DNA from 4 places in the Streptomyces sp. NPDC050610 genome. Region 3 is predicted to be linked to each of the others. Evidence: riboswitches for the same ligand, from Rfam matches in the RefSeq annotation. Region 3 holds a riboswitch; each other region holds the start of a gene.
What was found. A riboswitch is a leader RNA that binds a small molecule or an ion and turns the genes downstream of it on or off. The one in region 3 is predicted to bind cobalamin.
Positions count from the first base shown of each region.

Region 1: it holds a riboswitch for cobalamin, as region 3 does, so the genes downstream of both, cobN (cobaltochelatase subunit CobN) here and AB0I22_RS28125 (CoA-acylating methylmalonate-semialdehyde dehydrogenase) in region 3, are expected to answer to the same signal.
Region 2: it holds a riboswitch for cobalamin, as region 3 does, so the genes downstream of both, AB0I22_RS22005 (prenyltransferase/squalene oxidase repeat-containing protein) here and AB0I22_RS28125 (CoA-acylating methylmalonate-semialdehyde dehydrogenase) in region 3, are expected to answer to the same signal.
Region 4: it holds a riboswitch for cobalamin, as region 3 does, so the genes downstream of both, AB0I22_RS14095 (ABC transporter substrate-binding protein) here and AB0I22_RS28125 (CoA-acylating methylmalonate-semialdehyde dehydrogenase) in region 3, are expected to answer to the same signal.

Region 1 covers NZ_JBFAIV010000007.1:142,031-147,649, forward strand. The annotation lists gene AB0I22_RS11440 (precorrin-2 C(20)-methyltransferase) at 1-131, opposite strand, end outside; gene AB0I22_RS11445 (precorrin-8X methylmutase) at 128-775, opposite strand; gene cobG (precorrin-3B synthase) at 876-2,204, opposite strand; cobalamin riboswitch at 2,725-2,861, shown strand; gene cobN (cobaltochelatase subunit CobN) at 3,028-5,619, shown strand, end outside.
Region 2 covers NZ_JBFAIV010000017.1:132,844-138,462, reverse strand. The annotation lists gene lanKC (class III lanthionine synthetase LanKC) at 1-119, opposite strand, end outside; gene AB0I22_RS22020 (ferredoxin) at 251-484, opposite strand; gene AB0I22_RS22015 (aldehyde dehydrogenase) at 659-2,119, opposite strand; gene AB0I22_RS22010 (MBL fold metallo-hydrolase) at 2,326-3,501, shown strand; cobalamin riboswitch at 3,560-3,703, shown strand; gene AB0I22_RS22005 (prenyltransferase/squalene oxidase repeat-containing protein) at 3,902-5,167, shown strand; gene AB0I22_RS22000 (SCO2322 family protein) at 5,164-5,619, shown strand, end outside.
Region 3 covers NZ_JBFAIV010000026.1:100,722-106,340, forward strand. The annotation lists gene AB0I22_RS28115 (enoyl-CoA hydratase/isomerase family protein) at 1-623, opposite strand, end outside; gene AB0I22_RS28120 (acyl-CoA dehydrogenase family protein) at 620-1,768, opposite strand; gene AB0I22_RS28125 (CoA-acylating methylmalonate-semialdehyde dehydrogenase) at 1,774-3,273, opposite strand; cobalamin riboswitch at 3,518-3,703, opposite strand; cobalamin riboswitch at 3,818-4,036, shown strand; gene metE (5-methyltetrahydropteroyltriglutamate--homocysteine S-methyltransferase) at 4,191-5,619, shown strand, end outside.
Region 4 covers NZ_JBFAIV010000009.1:126,417-132,035, forward strand. The annotation lists gene AB0I22_RS14090 (iron ABC transporter permease) at 1-631, opposite strand, end outside; gene AB0I22_RS14095 (ABC transporter substrate-binding protein) at 628-1,626, opposite strand; cobalamin riboswitch at 1,662-1,793, opposite strand; gene AB0I22_RS14100 (DUF6603 domain-containing protein) at 2,522-4,894, shown strand; gene AB0I22_RS14105 (hypothetical protein) at 4,860-5,619, opposite strand, start outside.

The DNA.
Region 1 (5,619 bases), on a different contig from region 3:
TGCCGGGCGCTGTGGTACGCGACGACGTCGGCCGCGCCGATGACCTCGACGGCCCGTACGGTCATCAGCGACGGGTCGCCGGGGCCGAGCCCGACCCCGTAGAGCCGGCCGGTGGTCTGCTGCTCGCTCACTCTTCCTCGCTCGCTATCGCGTTGATCGCGGCCGCCGCCATGGCGCTGCCGCCGCGCCGCCCGCGCACCACCAGGTGTTCGAGGCCCGCCGGGTGGCCGGCCAACGCGTCCTTGGACTCGGCGGCGCCGATGAAACCGACCGGTATGCCGATGACGGCCGCCGGGCGCGGCGCCCCCGCCCCTCCTTCGCTCACCATCTCCAGCAGCCGGAACAGCGCCGTCGGCGCGTTCCCGACCGCCACCACCGCGCCGTCGAGCCGGTCGCGCCACAGCTCCAGCGCGGCGGCGCTGCGCGTGGTGCCCAGCCGCTTCGCCAGGTCCGGCACGGACGGGTCGGCGAGGGTGCAGATCACGTCGTTGTCCGCGGGCAGCCGCTTGCGGGTGACGCCGCTGGCGACCATGTTGGCGTCGCACAGGATGGGCGCCCCGGCGCGCAGCGCCTCGCGGGCGCGGGCGACGACGCCGGGGGAGTAGGCGAGGTCGCGGACGAGATCGGTCATCCCGCAGGCGTGGATCATCCGCACCGCGACCTGGGCGACGTCGGGCGGCAGCCCGCCGAGGTCCGCCTCCGCGCGGATGGTGGCAAAGGACTGGCGGTAGATGGCCGCCCCGTCCTTCTCGTAGTCGAACACTGTTCCTCGCATGCTGGGATCACTGACTGGGTCTGGCTGGATGGTGCCGGGCCGTGGCCGGCCGTCGTTTCAGGGGGTGTCGTCCACCGGTCACATCGGTCGGGCACGCACGCTACGCGGTGCGCGCCGCCGCCACCGCGTCGGCCAGCTCCCGCCCCGGCGCGACGACCTCGGGCCCGGCCGGCCCGCCGGAGCCGTCAGCGCCGTCGGGCACCGGCCGTACGGTGACGCGGTAGCCGTCGCCCGTCGCCAGGACGTCGACCCAGCCGCCGCCGGGGTGGCCGCAGCGCCGCTCGCAGCCGGACCAGTAGACCGGGAGCCCGCCGCCGCTCCGCCCGGAGAGCGCCGCCGCCGCGTCGGTACGCACGTCCGCGAGGGACTTCGCGCAGCCGGGCCGGCCCGCGCACGCTCCCGCTCCGTGCCAGGGCGATGCCTCGCTGGTGACGAAACCGGCGTCCGCCAGCGCTGCCAGCCGCGCCGGGGCGGCGGCGGCCCGCAGGCCGGGGAGGACGATGCCGCGCCAGGGTGTCACACGCAGTTCGCCGCTTCCGTCGCAGGCCGCCGCCTCGATGAGCAGCTCCCACTGGGCGACGGTCATCCGCCCGAGCGGCGCCGCCACCGAGAGGGCGTACGCGCCGTGCGGGCCGGGGACGAGGCCGGGGGCGGGCGGCGCGCCCAGCGATGGTGAGGTCCGGGGCAGCGGGGTGCTGCCGATGTCTTCGGCGGCGAGGCGCGCGGCCAAGGCGCCGGCGCGCGGGCGGTGGTCCTGGGGGAGGTCGGTCACGCGCCAGGCGTCAACGCCGCTGCCGTCGCGTGCGCTCAGGAATTCACGCGCCGCCAGCACGGCGGCGCGGGGGGCGTCTTCGGCGGCGAGGCCGAGGGCCGGTCCTCCGGTGCCGTAGCCGAGCGCCGTACGACCGTCCTGACCTGCGATCAATGTCACATCGGGGACGAGGGCGGCCACGTCGCCGCGGCCGTCGTCGAGGCCGAAGAGGAAGCGGCCCGAGAGCCGGGCGGTGTCCGGGTCCGCGCACAGCAGCGCGTCCAGCTCGCGGGCCCAGGCCTGTACGTCCGCGTGCCCGGCGCCGTCGAGTCCGGCGAGGGGGGATGCCGCGATGTTGCGTACGCGCTCGTGCCGGTCGGAGGGGAGCAGACCGGCCATGCGCAGCCGGACCGCGAGCGCCGCCCCGCGGTCGGGGGCGAGCCCGCGCACCTGGATGTTGCCGCGCGAGGTGAGGTCGAGACAGCCGTCGCCCAGTTCCGCCGCCAGGTGGGCCAGTGCCGTTGCCTGACGTGTCGTCAGGAGTCCGGCGGGGACGCGGATACGGGCCAGGGCGCCGTCCGCGGCGGGGTGCAGGCGCAGCGCGCCGGGGCATGCGTCGTCGCCGTGCCGGGCGGTGGGCCGGGCCCCTGGCGGGGTGGGAGCGGGGGCGAAAGGCATGGCTGCGAGCATACCGAGACGTTCCACTTGGGTGGGTGCCGGTGTTTCTCGCGGGGCGCCGCCCCGCACCCTGGTCCTCAATCGCCGGACGGGCTGGATGGGGTGGCTGTGCGTCCTCGGGTGTCGGCGAGATGGGACGCGGGCCTTGTCCTCAATCGCCGGACGGGCTGGATGGGGTTGCTGTGCGCCCCCGGCCGCCGGCGGGACGGGGGCGGGGCTTGTCCTCAAGCGCCGGACGGGCTGGATCGGGTCGCTGTGCGTCCTCGGGTGTCGGGCCGGATGGGGTCGCTGTGCGTCCTCGGGTGTCGGGCCGGTTGGGGGCGCTGCGCGTCCTCGGGCGTCGGGCCGGATGGGGGCGCGGGCCCGGTCCTCAAGCGCTGGGCGGGCTGGATCGGGCGGCCATGTGTCCTCAAGTTTCCCCGGCTCCTGCTGGGAGGCGTCCTCCGTGGGCCGGCATGAGAGGCCGGTCGGCCTCGCCGGCCCTCAGCTCGGAACGTATAGCGCTTACTATTCTCACCGGTGGATCATTTCGATCCGCCGGACGCCAGCGACGGCGCCAGGGGAGGAAGCCGGTGAGACTCCGGCACGGTCCCGCCACTGTGAGCCAGGCAGCGATGCCGGGCGAGTCAGGAACTCCCGCCGTCCTCCCACCGCCCGGGGCGCGGACCCCGAGGAAGGCTTGCCGACGCATGCGCATGTTCCGGCTCCGCGCGCCCCGGACGGACCCGCTGTCCGCCCGCCGCTCTGCCGCGGGCTCCCGTACCCCCAGCCGCCGGGCCCCCTCGGCCACCCGGCCCGGAACGACTACGCGAGGCGAGTTCCAGTGATCCTGCTGCTGTCGACGTCCGACACCGACCTGCTCAGCGCGCGCGCCGCCGACGGGCCCGTGCCCTACCGGCTCGCCAACCCGGCCCGCCTCGACCTGAGCGAGCTGCCCGGCCTCCTCGACGGCGTCCAGCTCGTCGTCGTACGGCTCCTCGGCGGCGTACGCGCCTGGCAGGAGGGGCTCGACATCCTGCTCGCCGGGGACCGGCCCGTGGTGGTCCTCACCGGCGAACAGGCCCCCGACGCCCAGCTGATGGAGGCGTCCACCGTCCCCGTCGGCATCGCCGCCGAGGCGCACGCCTACCTCGCGCACGGCGGGCCCGCCAACCTGGAGCAGCTCGCGCGCTTCCTCTCCGACACCGTGCTGCTCACCGGCCACGGTTTCGAGGCGCCCGCGCCCGCCCCCACCTGGGGTTCGCTGGAGCGCACCCCGCGCGCCGACGCGAGCGGCCCGCGGATCGCCGTGCTCTACTACCGCGCCCACCACATGAGCGGCAACACCGCCTTCGTCGAGGCGCTGTGCCAGGCCGTCGAGGACGCGGGCGGCGTGCCCATGCCGCTCTTCGTCGCCTCCCTGCGCGCGCCCGAGGCCGAGCTGGTCGAGGCGCTCGGCGCGGCCGACGCCGTCGTCACCACCGTCCTCGCGGCCGGCGGCACCAAGCCCGCCGAGGCGTCCGCCGGCGGCGACGACGAGTCCTGGGACGCGGGCGCGCTCGCCGCCCTCGACGTGCCGATCCTCCAGGCCCTGTGCCTGACCGGGCCGCGCACCGCCTGGGAGGAGAACGACGAGGGCCTCTCCCCGCTGGACGCCGCCACCCAGGTCGCCGTCCCCGAGTTCGACGGCCGCCTCATCACCGTCCCGTTCTCCTTCAAGGAGGTCGACGAGGACGGCCTGCCCGCCTACGTCGCCGACCCCGAGCGCGCCGCCCGCGTCGCCGGCATCGCCGTGCGCCACGCCCGGCTGCGCCACATCCCGGCCGCCGAGAAGCGCCTCGCGCTCGTCCTCTCCGCCTACCCCACCAAGCACTCCCGCATCGGCAACGCCGTCGGCCTCGACACCCCCGCCAGCGCCGTCGCCCTGCTGCGCCGCCTGAAGGCCGACGGCTACGACTTCGGGACCGAGCCCGTACCCGGCCTCGAATCCGGCGTCGGCGACGAGCTGATCTACGCCCTCATCGAAGCCGGCGGCCACGACCAGGAATGGCTCACCGAGGAGCAGCTGGCGCGCAACCCCGTCCGCATCCCGGCCGCCGACTACCGGCGCTGGTACGAGCGGCTCCCCGCCGAACTGCGCGAGGCCGTCGAGGGCCAGTGGGGACCCCCGCCCGGCGAGATGTTCGTCGACCGCAGCCGGAACCCCGAGGGCGACATCGTCCTGGCCGCCCTGCGCCGCGGCAACCTCCTCATCCTCATCCAGCCGCCGCGCGGCTTCGGCGAGAACCCCATCGCCATCTACCACGACCCCGACCTGCCGCCCTCGCACCACTACCTGGCCGCCTACCGCTGGATCGCCGCCGACCGGGCCGACGGCGGCTTCGGCGCCGACGCCATGGTGCACCTCGGCAAGCACGGCAACCTGGAGTGGCTGCCCGGCAAGAACGCGGGCCTGTCCGCCGCCTGCGGCCCCGACGCCGCCCTCGGCGACCTGCCGCTCATCTACCCCTTCCTGGTCAACGATCCCGGCGAGGGCACCCAGGCCAAGCGCCGCGCCCACGCCACCCTCGTCGACCACCTCGTGCCGCCGATGGCCCGCGCCGAGTCCTACGGCGACATCGCGCGCCTGGAGCAGCTCCTCGACGAGTACGCCTCCATCGCCGCCATGGACCCGGCCAAGCTGCCCGCCATCCGCGCCCAGATCTGGACGCTGATCCAGGCCGCCAAGCTCGACCACGACCTCGGGCTCGCCGACCGGCCGGACGACGACGGGTTCGACGACTTCCTGCTGCACGTCGACGGCTGGCTGTGCGAGGTCAAGGACGCCCAGATCCGCGACGGCCTGCACGTGCTCGGCGGCGCCCCCACCGGCCCCGAGCGCGTCAACCTCGTCCTCGCGATCCTCCGCGCCCGGCAGATCTGGGGCGGCACCGCCGCCCTGCCCGGCCTGCGCGAGGCCCTCGGCCTCGACGAGTCCGCCGCCACCCGCACCGGCGCCGACGAGGCCGAGGAGCGCGCCCGTACGCTCGTCGCGGCCATGGAGGACGCCGACTGGGACCCGGCCGCCGCCGAGAAGGCCAGCCTGGAGCTGCCCGAGGCGCAGCGCCAAGGCGTCCGCGCCATCCTGGAGTTCGCCGCCCGCGAGGTCGTGCCGCGCCTCGCCGCCACCACCGACGAGCTCGACCACGCCGTGCACGGCCTCAACGGCGGCTTCGTGCCCGCCGGGCCGTCCGGCTCCCCGCTGCGCGGCCTGGTCAACGTCCTGCCGACCGGCCGCAACTTCTACTCCGTCGACCCCAAGGCCGTGCCCAGCCGCCTCGCCTGGGAGACCGGCCAGGCGCTCGCCGACTCGCTGTTGGAGCGCTACCGCACCGACAACGGCGAGTGGCCCAAGTCCGTGGGCCTCTCCCTGTGGGGCACGAGTGCGATGCGCACC
Region 2 (5,619 bases), on a different contig from region 3:
TGGGCGGCCTCGTAAAGCGGGCCGGAACCACCGGTTCCAGGGGCCGCGGCGGAGAGTCGGTCCGGGGTCTCGTAGAAGTACTTGTCGGCAAGGCAGAAGACCTCGTACCGCTTGTCCACCGGACCCCCCTCGACGACGTTGCATCGAGATTTCCACGCCGCCGGGGGGACGGACAGTCACGGTTGTCATGAAGCGGCCGTGCGGAACTCACAAGTAACCGCTATTACGCGCTAGTAGGTGAGCGCGTTCCCTATTCCTCGGGTGGAAATACCGCCTCTCCGCTCGCGAGCACCGTGATGGAGATGGCCTCGACGGGACAGCCCTCGGCCGCGGCGAGCACGGATTCCGAGGCGTCCCGTTCGGCGGCCACCGGGTGCGACTGGCGGGCCTCGTCGAGCCGGAAGCCCTCGGGCGCGGTGCTCGCGCACATGCCGGAGCCGATGCACACGCCCCGGTCCACCTCGACGTGCCAGCGGTCGCTCATCAGCTGTCTCCCTCGACGTACGGGCGGTCGCCCATCAGCTGTCTCCCTCGATGTGCCGACGGTCCCTCATCAGCCACCTCCCTCGACGTGCCGACGGTCGCCCATCAGCCGCCTCCCTCGACGTGCCGGCCGTCGCCCATCAACCGTCCCCCTCGATGTGCCGGCAGTCGCCCATCAGCTGTCCCCGTAGCCCGCGGGCAGGTGGATCATCTTGTGCTCCAGATACTCCGAGAACCCCTCGGGCCCGAACTCCCGGCCCAGGCCGGAGTTCTTGTAGCCGCCGAACGGTCCGAGCATGTCGAGGCTGAAGGTGTTCACGCAGTACGTGCCGGTGCGCACCCGGCGCGCGACGTCGATGCCGCGCTCGACGTCGGCGGTCCAGACGCTGCCGGACAGGCCGTAGTCGGAGTCGTTGGCGATCCGTACCGCCTCCTCCTCCCCCTCGTACGGGATCAGGCAGACGACCGGGCCGAAGATCTCCTCACGGGCGATCCGCATGGAGTTGGAGACGTCGCCGAAGAGCGTCGGCTCCACGTACCAGCCCGTCTCCTGGTCCGCCGGGCGTCCGCCGCCGGTGAGGAGTTTGGCCCCCTCCCGCTGCCCGATGGCGATGTAGTCCAGGGACCGCTGCCGCTGCCGCCGCGCGACCAGCGGGCCGATCTCGGTGGCGGCGTCGAGCGGGTCGCCCACCACGAGCGCGCCCGCGGCGGCGGCGAGCCGCTCCGCGATCTCGTCGTAGCGGGCGCGGGGCGCGAGCACCCGGGTCTGGGCCACGCACGCCTGCCCGTTGTTCATCCAGGCGCTGGGCACGATCCCGGCGACGGCCGCCTCCAGGTCGGCGTCCGGCAGGATGACGGCGGCCGACTTGCCGCCCAGTTCCAGGGTGACGCGGGTCAGGTTCCGGGCGGCCACCTCCATGACGCGCCGGCCCGCCTCGACCGACCCGGTGAAGGACACCTTGTCGACGCCGGGGTGCCCGACCAGGTACTCGCTGACCTCCCGGTCGGCCGGCAGGACGGACAGCACCCCGCGCGGCAGCCCCGCCTCGGCCGTGATCTCGGCCAGCAGATACGCGTCCAGCGGCGTCTCCGGCGACGGCTTGAGCACCACCGAGCAGCCGGCGAGCAGGGCGGGCGCGAGCTTCGCGGCGGCCACGAACTGCGGTACGTTCCACGGCACCACGGCCGCGACCACGCCCACCGGCTCACGCCGCACCAGCAGCGGCCCGAGCACTCCGGCCCGCCGCTCCTCGTACGGGAAGTCGCGCGCGACGGTGATCGCGCAGTCCCAGACCATCATCGCGCCGAGCGCCTGCGCGAGAACGCTCCAGGAGGAAGGGGAGCCGTTCTGGGCCGAGATGAGCCGGGCGATCTCCTCGTGGCGCGCGGCTATGGCGTCCTTGATGCGGGTGACGACCTCGATCCGCTCGTCCAGGGTGCGGCTCGCCCAGACGCCGGAGTCGAAGGAGGCGCGGGCGGCGGCGACCGCCTTGTCGACGTCCGCGCGCGAGGCGTGCGGCACCCGGCCGATGACCTGTTCCGTGTGCGGCGAGACGACCTCGATGGCGTCCCGGCCTGCCGGATCGGTCAACTCGCCGCCGATGAAGAGCTGTCCGTGCTCGATGAGGTCGCTCATGTCTGAGCCTCCCGCGGGTTGGCTTGGCCCCTGCCCGTACGGCCGCCGGTGCCGGCAACCGTTCTGACACTGCATCAGAACTGATACCAGTTCTAGTTATAGTGGGCAATGGATCCGACGCGGGACGCCGTGGGATACGGCCCGGCAGACGACGAACGGCCCGCCCGGCGACGAGACCGGGCGGCCACAGCGAGAGGGGACCCCGCATGGCGCACGTCACGGACCACGGAGGCGGGGTCTGGTCCATCCCCGTCCCCATACCGGACAACCCCCTCGGCCACACCCTCATATACCTCCTCGACACCGACGACGGCCCCGTCCTCATCGACACCGGCTGGGACGACCCCGCCTCCTGGGACGCGCTCGCCGCAGGGCTCACGGAGTGCGGCACGGCCGTCTCCGAACTGCGCGGCGTGCTCATCACCCACCACCACCCCGACCACCACGGCCTCTCCGGGCAGGTCCGCGAGGCGTCGGGCGCGTGGATCGCCATGCACCCCGCCGATACGGACGTGGTGCGCCGCACCCGGGAGACGGACCCCCTCCACTGGCTGGGCTACCTCGTCGACAAGCTCGCCGCCGCGGGCGCCCCCGACGACCACCTCGCCCCGCTGACCGCCGCGCTCGCCGAAGGCCGCGCCCGCCCCCTCCCCGGACACCGGGCCGCACTGCCCGACCGGGCCATCGAACCGGGCGAACTCCTCGACCTCCCCGGCCGCCGGCTGCGCGCCGTCTGGACCCCCGGCCACACGCCCGGCCACGTCTGCCTCCACCTCGAAGAGGCCCACCCCGCCGGCCGGCCCGGTCACGGCCGGCTCTTCTCCGGCGACCACCTGCTGCCCGGCATCACCCCGCACATCGGCCTGTACGAGGGCCCGGCCGCCGGGAAGGGAACGGCGGCGGGCACTCCGGGAGACGCTTCGGCAGGCCCTTCGGCGAGCGCTTCGGCGAGCCCTTCGGTGAGCGCGTCGACGGGCATTTCGCCAGACGCCTCGGCGAGCGCTTCGGCAGTCGTCCCGGCGGGCGCGGCCATCGACCCGCTCGGCGACTACCTCGCCTCCCTAGAACGCGTCGCCGCCCTCGGCCCCGCCGAAGTGCTCCCCGCCCACCAGCACCCCTTCACCGACGCCCCCGCCCGCGTCCGCGAACTCCTCGAACACCACCGGGCCCGCCTCGCCGACCTGCGCGAACTCCTCGCCACCCCCCGGACGCCCTGGCAGCTCGCCGTGGCCATGGAGTGGAACCGCCCCTGGGCCGGCATCCCCTACTCCTCCCGCAACATCGCCGTCTCCGAGACCGAGGCCCACCTGCGGCGGCTGGTGAAGCTCGGCCACGCGGAGGCGGTGCCGGGGAGCGAGCCGGTCACCTACCGGGCGGTGTGAAGAGAGGGGAAGGGAAGGTCCGCTCCGGCCCGTGAGCGGAGCGCGCGGAACCCGCCCGTTAGAGTGTTCTGCACAACTTCATCCCGCCTCGCCACGGGGAAAGCCGGTGCGACTCCGGCGCTGACCCGCAACCGTGAGTGCGGCCCGTACCGCGTGTACGGCCGTACGAGCCGGAGCACCCGCGCCGGGGCGAACAGGCTCCCGGAACCGGACGCGCCCGCCTGGCGGCGGCGCCCGGCCACCGGCACCGTCGAGGTATACGGAGCTGAGCCCGGTGCCACCGCGCGGTCTGGACGACAGTGCGCGGGTGGGCGGCCGTGCACGGCTGTGTACCACCACCGCTGTGTACCACGCTGTGTATCACCCACCGCTGCGACATTCACCGAGAGGCACCGACCCCATGGCCCCCTCCCCCGCCGTCCACGCGCGCCGCGGCGCCGCGGCTCTGGCCGCCGCCGCCCTGCTGAGCGCGGCCGCGGCCCCCGCCGCCTTCGCCGATTCGCCGCCCCCGGCGGCGCCGGGCCTGTACGGGACGACGAACCCGCAGTTCGACGGCGTGTTCCGGCAGTCGCTGGCCTTCCTCGCGCAGGACTCGGCGGGCGTCACGCCCGCCAAGCCGGCCGTGGACTGGCTGGCCGGGCAGCAGTGCGCGGACGGCGGCTTCGCCGGGTACCGGGCCGACACCGGCACAGCGTGCGACGCGAAGAAGGGCGAGTTCACCGACGCCACGGCCGCCGCCGTGCAGGGGCTCGCGACGGTCGGCGGGCGCGGCGCGGAGGTGAAGAAGGGGCTCGACTGGCTCAAGGCCACCCAGAACGAGGACGGCGGCTGGGGCGCGCAGCCCGGCAACCCCAGCAACGCCAGCTCCACCGCGACGGCCATCGGCGCGTACGCCGCGGCCGGCCAGGACCCGGCGAAGGCCGCCGCCAAGGGCGGCAAGAGCCCGTACGACGCGCTGCTGACCTTCCAGCTCGGCTGCGACGCCAAGGAAGGCGAGCGCGGCGCCTTCGCCTATCTGCCGCAGAAGGGGCAGCTGCTCGCCAACGACCTCGCGAGCGCGGCGGCGACGCTGGCCGCATCGGGCAAGGGGTATCTGGTGGAGCACCCGAGTGGTGGGGACAAGGCCCCGAAGCCGCTCGCCTGCACCGATGGCAACGGCAAGGGCAAGGCGGAGAACGCCTCCGCGGCGGCCGACGCCGGGTCCGCCTACCTGGCGGCGAAACTCGCGGGCAACGGGCAGCACCTGGCCTCCGCCATGGACCCCAAGTCCGACAAGCCCGACTTCGGGGCCACGGCCGACGCCGTCACCGCCCTCGCGGCGGGCGGCCACACCGACGCCGCGGGGAAGGCCATGGGGTGGCTGCGGGACGACAAGAACGGCGCCGCCGCCTGGGCCAAGGGCGACCCCGGCAAGCTCGCGAAGCTGATCCTCGCGGCCAAGGCGTCCGGGACCGACCCGCGCACCGTCGGCGGCGACCTCGTACAGCAGCTGAACGCGACGGGCCCGAAGCCGGAGGCGGCGGACTCGTCGAAGAAGGACGCGAAGGACGAGAAGAAGAAGGACGACAGCGGGTTCGGCGTCTGGTGGTTCGTGGGCGTCTGCCTGGTGGCGGGCATCGGCGTCGGCTTCCTGATCAGCGGCCGCAAGAAGAACCCGAAGCGGTGACGGGCGGCCTGCGCCGGGCGTTCGGCGCGGCGCTGCTCGCCGGGGCGCTCGCCGTCCTGGGCGCCGCGCCCGCGCACGCGGACGGCTACCGCTACTGGTCCTTCTGGGAGCGTTCCGGCCAAGAGTGGACGTACGCCACACAGGGGCCCTCTGTGGCGCGGCCCGACGACGGCGACACCCTCGGCTTCCGGTTCGCCGTCAGCCAGGACTCCTCGCAGGCGGCGAAGCCGCGCGGGGCCGCGGGCTTCGGCGCGATCTGCGCGGACACCCCGGCCAAGGGCGGCAGCAAGCGCGTCGCGCTCGTCGTCGACTTCGGCACCGCCGCCGACGCGCCGGACGGGCGTACGCCGCCCCCGGCCCGTACGGCCTGCGCGCGCGTCGGTACGGACGCCAGCGCGAGCGAGGCCCTGGCGGCGGTCGCGAAGCCGCTGCGCTACAACTCGGCGGCGCTG
Region 3 (5,619 bases):
CAGACCGGCCGGGCGGCGAGGTCGTCGAGCAGCCGGGGCAGGTCGTCGTGCGGGACGAAGTGGTCGGCGAGGCCGCAGAGCAGGGCGTCCTCGGCTCCGATCCGCGCGCCGGTGAGCGCCAGGTGGGTGCCGAGCTCGCCTCCGGTGAGGGCGAGCAGGTAGGTGCCGCCCACGTCGGGGACGAAGCCGATGCCGGTCTCCGGCATGGCGATCCGGGAGCGTTCGGTGACGATGCGGACGCTGCCGTGCGCGGAGACGCCGACGCCGCCGCCCATGACGATGCCGTCCATCACGGCGACGTACGGCTTGGGGTAGCAGGCGATACGGGCGTTGAGCCGGTACTCGTCCCGCCAGAAGCCGGCGGAGGCGGCGCCGCCCGCGCGGGCGTCCTCGTAGATGGAGCGGATGTCGCCGCCCGCACACAGGCCGCGCCCGCCGGCGCCGGTGATGACCACGGTCTGCACGGCCGGGTCGCTCGCCCAGCCGGTGAGCGCCTCGTCGACGCGCCGCACCATGGAGTGCGTCAGGGCGTTGAGGGCTCGGGGCCGGTTGAGCGTGAGGTAGGCCGCGCGGCCCTCGGTGCGGAGCAGTACGGACTCCTCGGCGTCCGCGCCGGCCGTCACTGGAAGGCCTCCGTCAGGCCGCGGGCCACGATGACGCGCATGATCTCGTTGGTTCCTTCCAGGATCTGGTGGACGCGGAGGTCGCGGACGATCTTCTCGATGCCGTACTCGGTCAGATAGCCGTAGCCGCCGTGGAGTTGGAGGGCGCGGTCGGCGACGGAGTAGCCGGTGTCGGTGGCGAAGCGTTTGGCCATCGCGCACAGCTGCGGCGCCTCGGGGTCGCCGCGGTCCAGGGCCTGGGCGGCCTGGTTGACGAGGGCGCGGGCGGCGGTGAGTTCGGTCGCCATGTCGGCGAGGCGGAACTGGAGGGCCTGCGCGTCGAGCAGCCGGGCGCCGAACGCCTGGCGGTCGGCGAGGTACGCGAGGCTCTTGTTGAGGGCGCTGCGGGCGCCGCCGAGGGAGCAGGCGGCGATGCCGAGCCGGCCGCCGTTCAGGCCGCTCATGGCGATCCGGAAGCCGTCGCCCGGGCGGCCCAGCAGCCGGTCCGCGGGGACCCGGACCCCGTCCAGGACGACCTGGCGGGTGGGCTGGGCGTTCCAGCCCATCTTCTTCTCGTTGGGTCCGAAGGAGAGGCCGGGGTCGTCGCGTTCGATCACGAAGGCGGAGATGCCGCGGGGGCCGTCCCCGTCGGTGCGGGCCATGACGATGTACACCTGGGCGGCGCCCGCGCCGGAGATGAACTGCTTCACTCCGCTGAGGACGTAGTGGTCGCCGTCGCGGTCCGCCCGGGTGCGCAGGGACCCGGCGTCCGATCCGGCTCCCGGTTCGGTGAGGCAGTAGCTGCCGAGGTCGTCCATGGCGCAGAGGCGGGGCAGCCGGCGTGCGCGCTGTTCGGGGTCGCCGTAGCGGTCGATCATCCAGGCGACCATGTTGTGGATGGAGACGTAGCCCGCGATGGACGGGCAGCCGGAGGCGAGGGCTTCGAGGATGAGGACGCCGTCGGCCCGGCTGAGGCCGCTGCCTCCGGCCTCCTCGCGTACGTACACGCCGCCGAGCCCGAGTCCGGCCGCCTTGCGCAGCACGTCGAGGGGGAAGTGCTTGTCCTGGTCCCATTGGACGGCGTGCGGTGCCAGGTGGTCTTCCGCGAAGTCGAGGGTGGCTTCGACGAGGGCCTGCTGGTCCTCGGTGAGCGATGTGGCGGTCATGGCGCTCATCCCATGGTGGGGAGGGTGAAGCTCGCGCCTTCCTTGGCGCCCGAGGGCCAGCGCGAGGTGACGGTCTTGGTGCGGGTGTAGAAGCGGATGGCGTCGGGGCCGTGCTGGTTGAGGTCGCCGAAGCCGGAGCGCTTCCAGCCGCCGAAGGTGTGGTAGGCGACGGGGACCGGGATGGGCACGTTGACGCCGATCATGCCGGTGTTCACGCGGCGGCTGAAGTCGCGGGCGGTGTCGCCGTCCCTGGTGAAGATGGAGACTCCGTTGCCGTACGGGTGCTCGCTGGGCAGCCGGAGGGCTTCCTCGTAGTCGGCGGCGCGTGCGACGCACAGGACGGGGCCGAAGATCTCCTCGCGGTAGATCCGCATCCGCGGGGTGACCCGGTCGAAGAGGGACGCGCCCGCGAAGAACCCGTTCTCGTGGCCGGGCAGGGTGAAGCCGCGGCCGTCGGCGACGAGTTCGGCGCCCTCATTGACGCCGATGTCCACATACCGGCGGACCCGGTCGAGGGCGTCCCTGCTCACCAGCGGGCCGAAGTCGGCCTCCGGGTCGTCGCTGCGGCCGATGCGCAGCGTGCCGATGCGTTCCTTGAGGGCGGCGACCAGCCGGTCGGCCGTCTCCTCGCCGACCGGTACGGCCACCGAGATCGCCATGCACCGCTCGCCGGCGGACCCGTAACCGGCGCCGATGAGCGCGTCGACGGCCTGGTCGAGGTCGGCGTCCGGCATCACGATCATGTGGTTCTTGGCGCCGCCGAAGCACTGGGCGCGCTTGCCGTGGGCGGCGGCGGTGGCGTAGATGTGCGCGGCGATGGGGGTGGAGCCGACGAATCCGAGCGCGCCGACCCGCGGGTCCTCCAGGAGGGTGTCGACGGCCTCCTTGCCGCCGTTGACGACGTTCAGCACGCCGGGCGGCAGACCGGCCTCCAGGAACAGTTCGGCCAGCCGCAGCGGTACGGACGGGTCGCGCTCGGAGGGCTTGAGGATGAACGCGTTTCCGCAGGCGAGGGCGGGTGCGGCCTTCCACAGCGGGATCATGGCGGGGAAGTTGAAGGGGGTGATCCCGGCGGTCACGCCGATCGGGGCGCGCAGCGAGTGCACGTCGATGCCGGTGCCCGCGTTGTCCGTGAACTCGCCCTTGAGGAGGTGCGGGATTCCGGCGGCGAACTCGACGACCTCCAGACCGCGCTGGAGGTCGCCGTGCGCGTCGGCCACGGTCTTGCCGTGCTCGGCCGACAGCAGCCGGGCCAGGGAGTCGCGCTCGCCCTCGACGAGTTGGAGGAAGCGCAGCAGGACGCGGGCGCGGCGCTGCGGGTTCCACTCGCCCCACTCCTGCTGCGCGGTGACCGCGTCGGCGATGGCCGCCTCGGTGTCGGCGCGGCCCGCGAGGGGGACGCGGGCCTGGACCGTACCGGTGTTGGGGTCGTACACGTCGCCGTAGAGGCCGGACGTGCCGGCGGTGTGCTTGCCGCCGATGAAGTGGGTGAGTTCGCGGACCATGGGTGCCTGCTCTCGTCAGGGGAGATCCGGGGACGGCGCGGCGGGCGGGCGGCGGGCGCACGGGTGGGTGCGCCGCCGCCGCGGGCCGCGGGACAGCGAGCGTCGGGCCGCCGGGCGGGGGTCGGGACCGCCGAGGGGCCGCGAAGGTCTACGAGCGCGGGGTGGGTCGGGTGCGCTCCGCCGGATCACCAGGGTCGTGGGTACAAACCGGTGCCATGCGTGTCTGCTCCATCCTCGTGGACAACAACACGGAACATTCCGCGGCCGGTATCCTGACTCCCGGATCTCAGCGCGCCGCCCGTCTTCCCGGCAGACCTCGCCAGTGACGTGTGGACGGCAGCACACTCCCCGGTCACAGTGGCGGGACCGTGCCGGATTCACACCGGCTTCCCTGCACCGCGGACCTTGTGCCACGAAGATATAGTTGGACGTCCTAGTAAGTCCACCCCCCTCCGGCGCCCGGCTCCCGCGCGGCGGTGCGCCCCGTGTCCCACATCACGTTCCGGGATGTGAACAGCGGTGCCCAGAAAACCCCCTGACCTCTAGGCTGACCCGTGCAGCTGGTTCGCCCTGCCCGCCAGGCAGGCGCGTCGCAAGAGGGAACCCGGTGGGAATCCGGGACTGCCCCGCAGCGGTGAGCGGGAACGACCGCCGTCATACGCACTGGATCCGGCCATGGGTCCGGGAAGCGACGGCCAGTAGGAATCTGCCTCGGCAGGTGTGCCCGCGAGTCCGAAGACCTGCCCGTTGCCCGTACGCGACCGATTGCGTACGGAAATCCCGGTGACCTCGTGGGCGGGTCGGCGTGCATACCAGGTGGAGCACCGCGCTCGGCGCGAGTCCGCCTGGTCCGTCGCCTTCGCGTCCGTGTCCCGCCGCCGGGATTCTCAAGGAGTCATCTCGCGAAGGAGATTTCCGTGACAGCGAAGTCCGCAGCCGCGGCAGCACGGGCCACCGTGTACGGCTACCCCCGCCAGGGCGCGAACCGCGAACTGAAGAAGGCCATCGAGGGCTACTGGAAGGGCCGCGTCGACGCCGACGCCCTGAAGGAGACCGCCCAGCAGCTGCGCCGGGCGAACTGGGGGGAGTTGGCCGACGCCGGCGTCCACGAGATGCCGACCGGTGACTTCTCGTACTACGACCACGTCCTGGACACCAGCGTCATGGTCGGCGCCGTCCCCGCCCGGCACCGCGCCGCCGTCGACGCCGACCCGCTCGACGGCTACTTCGCCATGGCGCGCGGCAACCAGGACGTGGCGCCCCTTGAGATGACCAAGTGGTTCGACACCAACTACCACTACCTGGTGCCGGAGCTGGGCCCGGACACGGTCTTCGCGGCCGACTCCGCCAAGCAGCTCGCCGAGCTGACCGAGGCCCGCGCCCTCGGCCACACCGCGCGCCCCGTCCTCGTCGGCCCCGTCACGTACCTCCTGCTGGCCAAGCCCGCCCCGGGCGTCGCCGCCGACTTCGAACCGCTCACCCTCCTCGACCGGCTGCTCCCCGTCTACGCCGAGATCCTCGCCGACCTGCGCGCGGCCGGCGCCGAGTGGGTGCAGCTCGACGAGCCCGCCCTGGCCCAGGACCGCACGCCCGCCGAACTGAACGCCGCCGCCCGCGCCTACCGCGACCTGGGCACGCTCACCGGCCGGCCCAAGCTCCTCGTCGCCTCCTACTTCGACCGGCTCGGCGAGGCGCTCCCCGTCCTCGCCAAGGCCCCCGTCGACGGCCTCGCCCTCGACTTCACCGAGGCCGCCGCCGCCAACCTGGACGCCCTCGCCGCCGTCGGCGGGCTGCCGGGCAAGCGCCTGGTCGCGGGCGTCGTCAACGGCCGCAACATCTGGATCAACGACTTCGAGAAGTCCCTGTCCACCCTCGCCACCCTGCTCGGCCTCGCCGACCGCGTCGACGTGGCCGCCTCCTGCTCGCTCCTGCACGTACCGATCGACGCGGCCGCCGAGCGCGACATCGACCCGCAGATCCTGCGCTGGCTGGCCTTCGCCCGGCAGAAGACGGCGGAGATCGTCACGCTCGCCCGCGGCCTCGCGCAGGGCACGGACACGATCGCCACCGAGATCGCCGCCAACCGGGCCGACCTGGCCTCCCGCGCGAACTCCCCGATCACCCGGGACCCGGCCGTACGGGCCCGCGCCGCCGCCGTCACCGACGCGGACGGCCGCCGCTCGGCGCCGTACGAACAGCGCACCGCGGCCCAGCGCGCCCACCTCGGCCTGCCGCTGCTGCCGACCACCACGATCGGTTCGTTCCCGCAGACCGGCGAATTGCGCGCCGCCCGCGCCGACCTGCGCGCCGGCCGCATCGACGCGGCCGGCTACGAGGAGCGCATCA
Region 4 (5,619 bases), on a different contig from region 3:
CGAGAGTCAACACGACGGCAGGCAGAGGGAGTTGACTCCAACGGGCCGCGCCGAGACCGCCGAGCGTCCAGAACATGATGGCCCGCGCGTGCTCGGCCTGCGCCGAGACGACAAGGACGAGACTGGTGAACGCGGCCAGGATGTACTGCACGGCGACCCCGGCGAGCACGAGTCGCCCGGACGTCATGGTGCCGCCGCGCCGCGCGAGCGCGTACACGACGACGAGGGCGCCCATGGAGCCGATGAACGCGGCCACCGGCAGCGCGACGGTGCTCGCGGTGCCCGCTCCGACCCCGAGCACGATGACGAGGACCGCGCCGGAGGAGGCGCCCGACGAGGCGCCGAGCAGGTACGGGTCGGCGAGCGGGTTGCGGACCACGGCCTGTAGCACGGTTCCGGCGACGGCGAGCCCCGCGCCGACCACGACGGCGAGGATGACGCGCGGCATCCGCACGTCCCACACGATGGACGCGAACGCGCCGCCGCGCTCACCGGAGACCAGGATGCGCAGCACCTCCCCCGGCGGGATCCCCACGGCCCCGATGGCGAGTCCGGCGACAGCCGCCGCGCCCACCGCCAGGACGAGCACGGCGACGAGCAGGGGAAAGCACCGGGTGCGGACGCCGCTCACTTCGCGTCGGGGTGCAGTTGCGCGGCGAGGCCGTCGACGGCGTCGGCGGCGCGTATCCCGAGCACGGCCGAGGACAGCGGCAGCACCGCGAACCGCTTGTTCTTGATCGCCGGGACGTTCTTGAGCGCCGGGTCGTCCAGCAGCCGCTGCTTCTTCGCGGCGACGCTGGTGCCGCCGTAGTCGTAGATCACGACGACGTCGGGCTTGCGGGCGATGACGCGTTCCCAGGAGACGTCGGCGAAGGACTTGCCGACGTCCGCGAAGACGTTGCGGCCGCCCGCGCGGCGGATGATGTCGTTGCCGAGCCCCTGGCCGCCCGCGGTGAACGCGCTGGAGTCGCCGGAGTCGTACACGAACACGGAGACCGGCTCGATGCCCGTGAGGCGTGCGGCGACGGAGTCGAGGCCCTTCTGTTCCCGCGCGATGAGCTTCTTGCCGCGCTCGGGGACGTTGAAGATCCGCGACACCTGCGTGACCTCGGTCTTGAGGTCGTCGACGCCGATCGGCCCCTTGGCGCAGCTCTCGATGTTCAGGCGGGTGTTGATCCCGGACTTCTGAAATCCGGTACGGTCGCGGCCCTCGCCCTTGTCGAAGGCGCTGGCGTAGCCGCCGTACACGAAATCGGGATTCGCGCCGAGCAGGGTCTCCTTCGACGGGTACTTCTCGGCGAGCACCTTCACCGAGTCGTAAGCCTTCCGGTATTCGGGACTGATCTTGTCGTCGAGATAGGCGGTGCCCGCCATGCGGTCCTTCAGCCCCAGGGCGAGCAGGATCTCGGTGGCGTGCTGATTGAGCGCGACGGCCCGCTTCGGCGCCTGCGTGAACGTGGTCTTCACTCCGCAGTTGGTGACCGTGTACGGGAAACCGGCGGCCGCACCGCCCGCCTTGTCGTCGCTCTTGTCCGCGCCGGATGAGCCGGACGTGCCGCACGCGGCGAGCGGGAGCAGCAGCAGAGACGTCAGAAGCGTGCGCGAGACCGCGCCGGTGCGGAGCATGTACATGCCTTTCCGAGGGATCCTCGTCCCCGGTCGGTACGGAAAGGCGGCCAGACAGTATCTGGCTGCCGGCCGCGCCCACGAGAGGTCGACCGGTCACAGTGGCGGGACCGCGCCGGATTCGCACCGGCTTCCTGGCCCTGACCGCCTTGATTGAGTGAGCACAGTGTGCCAGACGGCTGATCGGGGCCCGCGGCTGAGCCCGCCAGGCGGCCCCGCCCCGGGAGCGCCCTCTGCGCGTCCGCAGAAACCACTGGATACGGCACGAAGGCGCTGAAGTTCCGGTCGACCCAGCCGAGGGGTGGTGCGGCGCGCTGCGGGCGGTCCGCTCCGTACGGGCCGAAGCCCGGCCGGCATGGTGATCACCGGCGCCGTTCCATCCGCACACGCCGAGGACCCGGCATCGGCCCGGACACCGGCCGTCGAGCAGCACGGTGAGATCCGATAGGGAGCCGATGATCCACCGACCCCCTCGGCGAATCACCACGAAAGACCGAGGTCAAGGACCGAATCCCTTTGGTCCGCCGCACGGAGAGTTGTCCGGGTATCACCTTTCAGCCAATCCGCTAACCGAAAGTAGCCATCCATGCACTTACCGTGGGGTGCTGATTAAGATCTCGCAGTGGATGCCCTGGCCCTTTCCGGGCCCGCGCCTGGGTGGTGCCTGGGTGGGCCTTCCCACCTTTTCCGCCGATTCGAGGGCTGGAGCGCTGTGACAGCACGTGTGGAAGATATCCGTAAGCTCCTCGATCAGACGGGCCCGGGAGGTGCTGTCGAAATTCCGGGGTCCGTCCTCGGCGACCACGGTGCCGCGGCGCTGGTTCTGCGAGGGGGCCTCTTACGGGTCGAGGGCGCTATATGCGACCCGGGTGAATTCGCGGTCACGGGGCGGGCCATGACCACCGCGTCACCCGCCCCGGTCCCGGTGCGGGTCTCTTTCACCGATGACGGCGAACGGGTGACCGGGACGTTGGCCGCCGCCGACCTGGGCGAGGGCCGCGGGCTGGTGCTGGTCGACGGTGCCCCGGCCGGGGCGCCGCTGCCGGCCGGGGCCTGGGCGGTGGCGGACGGCCGTGCCCTGCGGCTGACCCGGCGGGCTCCCGTGCCGACGGCCGACTCCGGACGCCTGGACGGCCTGGGCCGTGCCCTGCCCGCGGTGCGACGGCGTACCGGCGGTGAACGCGAGGCTGATCGTGGCCCGCAGGCCCTGGTCACCGACAACGGCGTCTTCATCCCCCGCCCCGGGCCTCGGCGACGCAAGGGCGTGCGGATCCTGGAGGCCCCGTCGGTACGCGGTTGGTCGCCGATCGGTACGCCGGGCGGTGAGAACGGCCTGAGCGTGGACTACGCGAACCCGCCGCTGCGGATCGCGGGCGCGCTGACCGCGCTGCCGGCCTCACCGCCCTACAAGGCGGTGGTCGGCGGGGTACTGCTGGTGGACACCGGGGCGTTCAACGGTTCCGCGATGGGCGCCTACGTCATCCCCGACAACGGCGGCGAGCCGTCGCTGTTCGCCTACGGCTCGCTGGGCAGCGCCACCGGGTTCGGTCCGCCGATGTTCCAAGTACGCGGAATCTCGGCGGGGTTCGGCTGGAACAGCCGGGTGCGGGTGCCGGCGGCCGACGCGCTGAGCGGTTTCCCGTTCCTGATGGCGCTCGACGACCCGGGAGCGATCGGGGCCGACGACGAGGTCGATCCGCTGAAGGTGCTGGGGGAGCTGATCAGTGGCCCCGCCCCCTGGGTGCGCCCGCAAGAGGGTGACCTGTGGTTCGCCGCGGGTCTGGCCTTCGACTGCTTCGAGACTTTCCGGGGCCATGCGATGGCGCTGGTCCAGACCGGCTCGGACCTGACGATCAGTCTGCTGGGGGTCGGCGGCGCGCAGTTGCCCACCAAGAGCACCTCGAAGATCGCCCGGGTGGAGATCGGCATCGAGGCGACGCTGCGCCCGGCGGCCGGGGAGCTGAGCATCGGCGCCGCGTTCACCGACAAGACGTTCCTCATCGATCCGAACTGCAAGCTGCGCGGCGGCATCGGTCTGAAGTTCTGGTTCGGCGAGCACGCCAAGGCCGGCGACTTCGCGGTGATACTCGGCGCGATCCCGGCCGGACGGCAGTTGCCCGCCCGCTACCCCAAGCAGCAGGCCGCGGGCCTCACCTGGAGTGTCGGCTCGACCGTCAACATCGCCGGCAGCGCGTACGCCGCGTTCACGCCCCAGTCCTTGATGGCCGGCGGCGCGCTGGACGTCACCTTCCACTCCGGGATGCTGCGCGCCTGGCTGACCGCCCGCATCGACGCCCTGCTGGAGTGGAACCCCTTCTACTTCGACGTCGGCGTCGGGGTGCGGGTCGGGGTCTCAGCGACGGTCAAGGTGTGGTTCGTCAACGTCAAGGTCTCGGTCGAGGTCGGCGTCAGCGTGCGGGTGTGGGGCCCCGCCGTGGGCGGTGAGGCCACCGTCCACCTGTGGTTCATCTCCTTCACCATCGGCTTCGGGGCCGAGCGCCGCAGCGAGGCGCCCGCGCTGGACTGGGGCGGCTTCCAGGGCATGCTGCCGCCGCCCGAGAACATGGTCCGCACCACGCCGGTCGCCGGGTACGCGGGCGAGGGCGCCCCCGCCACTCGCGGCGCGGTCAAGCCGTGGCTGGTCAGCAACGGCGGGTTCACGTTCACCGCGGACACCCAGGCGCCGGTCAGCAAGGTGTATCTGGACCAGCACAGCACCGCCCCGGTCATCGAGGAGGACGCGGTGGACATCCTGCCGATGCGCGTCCGGGGCAAGGACAGCGAACTGCGCGCCTGGCTCACCTACAACGGCAGCGAGGACAGCCTGGCGGACTGGACCGCCACCGCGATGCGCGGCAACGTTCCCAACGGCCTGTGGGGTACCCAGGCCGACGCGCCTGGTGAGGGGCTCATCCCCGACCGGATTATCGGCGTACGGCTGATCTCGCCCATGGTGGACCACGGCACCTCCACCGGGTTCATCAGCGAGAAGGGCATCTCCTTCGACCCGATCGCCCCCGACGGCAACCAGCCACTCTCCGCCGGCGAGGACGCCACAGGCCCCGTACCGCTGCGGCCGGGCGGCGTCATCGCGGCGATCCAGGACGGCATCGACACCGCCGCCACCCGCGGCAACCGCACCGCTCTCGCCGAGGCCCTCACGAGCCTCGGCGCGGACCTCGACGCCCTCGACGCGGACCTGAGCGGCTACGCCCGCGCGGCGGGCACCGCCTTCACCAACGCGCCGATGCTGGTCCCGGCCGGCTGACCCGCCCCGCCGGCCTGCCGCCACCGCGGGCCGACGCCTGCCGCACCACCGCGCCCGGGCACCGGACTGCCGCGCCGTGCCCCGCCCGAGCCGCCCCCGCTGCCCCGCCGCCCCCGCTGCCGTGTCCTGCTGAGAGGCATGTCCTGTGACCACCGCACCTGAATCCGGCCCCCGCCCGCGCACCAGCGCGCCCGGGGCCCAGCACCGCACCCGGTTCTTCGACCACCGGATTCCCTCCCTGCACGCCGGCCGCTACCAGATCGACAACCGGCAGGTCCTCAAGGACCTCGACGGCGACGACCGCGTCATCGAGGCGGCCCCACAGCCCTTCGACGTCATCCAGCCGCGCTTCAGCATCGACCCGGTCGGCATCAACGCCCGCTTCCCGGTACCGGATGCCGTCGGCGCCTACAGCCAGACCCTCGCGCACATCAACCTCGACGCCCCCGGCCTGCCGTGGAACCGGCTCCTGGCCCCGGCACAGCCGGGCGAGGTCCCGTGGATGGCGCTGCTGCTGTTCCGGGAGGACGAGCTGCCCGAGGATCCTGATGCCGTCGGCCTCGTCACGGCCGGCACCGTACGCCGGTTCCTGAACGGCGAGTTCGGCCCCGGCACGGCGCCCGACCTCGACCCGGCGAGCCTGCGACCGGATGAGTACGACGAGCAGTGCGCCACGGTCCTGGTCCCGGGGCCCCTGTTCGACGCGGTCAAGCCGCTGCCCGTGG